One region of the Cellulosimicrobium sp. E-16 genome, then DNA from elsewhere that is predicted to be linked to it. Evidence: riboswitches for the same ligand, from Rfam matches in the RefSeq annotation. Region 1 holds a riboswitch; the other holds the start of a gene.
What was found. A riboswitch is a leader RNA that binds a small molecule or an ion and turns the genes downstream of it on or off. The one in region 1 is predicted to bind thiamine pyrophosphate.

Region 1 (2,193 bases):
ATTGAGGTCTGCGAGCAGGTCGGCGGTCCCGACGCCGAGCGCTGCGGTGCCCAGCGACGGGTCGACGAAGTAGCGGACCGGCGCGGTCCGGAGGCGGAGGCGTGAACGCATGTGCGGCTGCCAGGATGCGGAGTCGTCCGTGAGCATCAGCCGGTCGAGCGCGTCCAGATAGGCGTGCAACGTCTCGGCCGCGACCGGGCCGCGGTCGGCCCCGATGTCCTCACGGAGCGCGGTGAGCTTCGGCGACTGCGCCACCGATCGACCGAGCGAGGTGAGCAGCCGCCGGACTCCGCGCGGGTTGCGGCGTGTGCCGAGCGCCGGAACGTCCACCTCGACGACGTTGCGCAGGTAGTCGGCGAGCCACGTCCTGGCCTCGGCTTCCGCCGCCCCCAGGAGGCTCGGCCAGCCCCCGACGACGATCCGTTCCATGAGATCGGGCACCGACAGGCCGGAGTCCTTCGACACAGGGGAGTTGCCGTCGAACAGTGCCTGCAACGACACCTCGCCGTGAGAGTGCCGAGACTCGAAGAGGCTCATCGGGCGCATGCGCAGCACCCCGATGCGACCTGCACCAGAGTGCCGCGTCGAGTCGTCGCGGGGGGTTGCCGATCCCGTGAGGACGTACAACCCTCGCTCGCCGAGATCGTCGACGCGCCGACGTACCCGGTTCCAGAGCTCAGGCGCGACCTGCCACTCGTCGAACAGGATGGGCGTCGGTCCGCTGAACAGCGCGTCGGGGTTGAGCTCGACGGCGGACCGTGCGTTCGCGTCCTCGTCGAGCCGGATCGACGAGGACGCGACCTGCGACGCGGTCGCCGTCTTGCCGCACGCCTTGGGGCCTTCGATGAGGACGGCGCCGATGGCGGCCATGCGCTCGCGGAGCTCGCGATCGGCGATGCGGTCAAGATACCTGTTCACAGCGTAGAATCTATGTTTTACGCTGCTCAAAGTCTACCTTTTGCGCCACGTCTGATCGACATTCTGCGCGAGGAGGGAGGCACCGTCGTACCGAGTCTGACGACCGCGACGGCTGTCGCGGACGCCGCGCCGGAGCTGCTCTCAGGGCCGTTCTCCCGGTGTAGGCTCGAGGAGAACGACAGGGGAGCTCCTGGAGGAGCTGAGAGTGCGGACCACCGCAGACCCTCGAACCTGATCCGGTTAGCACCGGTGGAGGAAGTCGGGAATCTCGATCACCTGCTCGTGCGGTCGCCCGCGCTCGCCGCAGCGCGGGTCGCGCGGGCCGGTGGACCCCTCCTGAACGTCCTGGGAGGACACATGCAGCGCACGACCGCCCGCACCCGCCGGGCCCGGTCCCTCGTCACCGGCGCGGGCACGACCCTCGCCCTCCTCGCGCTCGCCGCGTGCAGCGGCGGCGACGACGCGTCGTCGGGCACCGGGGGCACGGTCACCCTGGTCACCCACGACTCCTTCGCCGTGAGCGACGAGGTGCTCGCCGCGTTCGAGGAGGAGAGCGGCCTCACGGTCGAGCAGGTCGCGCCCGGCGACGGCGGCGCGCTCGTCAACCAGCTCATCCTCACCAAGGACTCGCCGCTGGGCGACGTCGTGTTCGGGATCGACAACACGTTCGCGTCGCGCGCGATCGACGAGGGCGTGCTCGACCCGTACACGCCGGACGGCCTCTCCAACTCGGCCGCGCGGTACGCGGTGGGCGACGGAGGTGAGCTCACTCCGGTCGACCTCGGCGACGTCTGCATCAACGTCGACCACGCGTGGTTCGCCGACGCCGGGATCCCCGAGCCCGTCTCGCTCGAGGACCTCGCGAAGCCGGAGTACGAGGACCTCCTCGTCGTGACCAACCCGGCGACGTCGTCGCCCGGTCTCGCGTTCCTCCTCGCGACCGTCGGCGCGTTCGGCGAGGACGGCTGGGAGGACTACTGGGCCGACCTGCGCGCCAACGGCGTGAAGGTCGTCGACGGGTGGTCGGACGCGTACTACGTCGACTTCTCCGGCTCCGAGGGCGCCGGACCGCGCCCGATCGTGCTGTCGTACTCGACGTCGCCCGCGTTCACGCTCACCGAGGACGGCTCCGCGTCCACGACCGGGGCCCTGCTCGACACGTGCTTCCGCCAGGTCGAGTACGCGGGCGTGCTCGCGAACGCGAAGAACCCCGAGGGCGCGCAGCAGCTCGTGGACTTCCTCGTGAGCGAGGCGTTCCAGGCCGACGTGCCGGGG
Region 2 (2,193 bases), 1.8 Mb from region 1:
GCGCGTGCGTCGCGCAGCAGGGCAAAGACGCCGCCCGCGGTCGCGCGGCGGTCGTCGGGGTTCTCCTCGGTGGTCGCGCCGACGACGACCTCCCGGTGCCCGGCGCGCGGTCCGTCCGGGACCGGGTCGCGCGGCACGACGTACACCGGCCGCCCCTGCACGACCCCGCGCACCACGTGCTCGAGCGCGAGGTCAGGCCCGGCGTCGAGGCGCAGGGTCTGCCCCTTGACCGGCCGCGTCGGCACGACGACGCCCGGAACGTCCGCGAGCAGCGCGCCGGACCTCCAGCCCGCCGCGACGACGACCGCACCCGCCGCGTGGAGCCGGCCCGCGTCGTCGTGCACGCCCACGACCCGCCCGGCCGGGTCGAGCGCGAGCCGCGTCGCCGATGCCCGCACGACGACGGCACGTACCCCGGAACCGGTGGTCCCCGTGAGCGTCCCCGGTCGGGAGCCCGCGCCGGGGACGCCACCGGGCGCGCCGAGCAGCGCTCTCAGCAGCGCGGCGTGCGTCGCGCGCGGGTCGACCGCGTGGTCGGCCGGGGCCCAGGCCGCGCCCGCGACCCGCGGGCCGAGATAGGGCTCGCGCCTGCGGGCGTCGGCCACGGTGAGCTCGCGCGACGCGAGGCCGTGCGCCGCGTGGAGGGCGAGGACGCGCCGGAGCAGCGCGAGGTCGTCGGCGTCGTACGCGAGGGTGAGGGTGCCCGCGGTGCGCAGCCCGACGTCGGCGCCGGTCGCGGCGCGCAGGTCCCCCGCGAAGCCGGGCCACGCCGCGGCGGCCGCGAGGTGCAGGCGGAGTGCGTCGTCCTCGCCGAAGTCGGCCTCCGTGACCGGGGCGAGCATCCCGGCGGCGGCGTGCGTCGCGCCGTCGCCCGGCGACGGGTCCAGCACCGTGACGCTCAGCCCTGCGCGCGCGGCGCGCCACGCGACGGCGAGCCCCACGATCCCGCCGCCCACGACGACGAGGTCGCGCGCGCCGTCGGGCACGGCAGGACCGGGTCCCGGCGGGCGGGCCCCAGGACGGACAGGGGTGTGCATGCGCGCTCCCTTCGCTGGCATGACCCAGATCAGGTTCGACGGTCGGCTCCGACGCCCTCTCAGCCCCGTGCGGGGCTCCCGTGCTGTCGGCCACAGTACCGCCTGCCCGGGACGCGCCGCCGCTAGGCTCCGGCGGGTGAGCACCGAGACCTTCGCCACTCCTCCCGCCACCCCCGCCCCGCCGGCTCCGGACGCCGCACGCGCCCGCCTCGCCGACGCGCGCCTCTACCTGTGCACCGACGCGCGCGAGGAGCGCGGCGACCTCGAGGACTTCCTGCGGGCGGCGCTCGCGGGCGGGGTCGACGCGGTCCAGCTCCGCGACAAGACGCTCGACGTCGCGCGCGAGCTCGAGCTCCAGGAGCTCGTCGCACGGGTCGCGACGGAGCACGGCGCGCTGTGGGCCGTCAACGACCGGGCCGACGTCGCACGGCTGGCCGCCGCGCCCGTGGTGCACATGGGCCAGGGGGACCTTCCCGTCCCCGCGGTGCGCTCCCTGCTCGGCGCCGCGCCGGTGCTCGGCCGGTCCACGCACTCGGCCGACCAGGCGGCCGCCGCCGAGGCCGACCCGGACGTCGACTACTTCTGCGTCGGCCCCCTGTGGGCGACGCCGACGAAGCCGGGGCGCGCCGCCGTCGGGCTCGACCTGCTGCGCGCGGTCGCCGCGACGCGGCCGCGCACCCCGTGGTTCGCCATCGGCGGGATCGACGCGGACCGGCTCGACGCGGTGCTCGACGCCGGGGCGACGCGCGTCGTGGTCGTGCGGGCGATCACGCAGGCGAGCGACCCCGAGGCCGCGGCGCGGGCGCTGCGCGACCGGATCGTCGAGCGCGTCACCGAGCGAGCCACGGAGCGCACCGGCGCCTGAGACGCGGGACGGGACCGCGCCGGGCGGCGACTATCCTGGACCGGTGACGTCACCCGCCACCGCTCCCGACACCCCCACCACCGCCGAGGTCGCCGCGACCCCGCGGCCCGTGCTCGTCGTCGACTTCGGCGCCCAGTACGCGCAGCTCATCGCGCGCCGCGTGCGCGAGGCCAAGGTCTACTCCGAGATCGTGCCGCACACCTTCACGGTCGAGCAGATGCTCGCGAAGGACCCGGTCGCGATCATCCTCTCCGGCGGGCCGTCGTCGGTGTACGCGACCGGCGCCCCGTT

Region 2: linked by a shared signal. The riboswitch ahead of ACN9MS_RS05960 (FAD-dependent oxidoreductase) and the one ahead of ACN9MS_RS18075 (thiamine ABC transporter substrate-binding protein) in region 1 are both predicted to bind thiamine pyrophosphate.

What each region holds. Positions count from the first base shown of each region.
Region 1 is NZ_CP183974.1:4,114,081-4,116,273, reverse strand. Features, by position in the region: gene ACN9MS_RS18080 (ATP-binding protein) at 1-918, opposite strand, end outside; TPP riboswitch at 1,089-1,193, shown strand; gene ACN9MS_RS18075 (thiamine ABC transporter substrate-binding protein) at 1,276-2,193, shown strand, end outside.
Region 2 is NZ_CP183974.1:1,357,929-1,360,121, forward strand. Features, by position in the region: gene ACN9MS_RS05960 (FAD-dependent oxidoreductase) at 1-1,037, opposite strand, end outside; TPP riboswitch at 1,042-1,121, opposite strand; gene thiE (thiamine phosphate synthase) at 1,174-1,902, shown strand; gene guaA (glutamine-hydrolyzing GMP synthase) at 1,946-2,193, shown strand, end outside.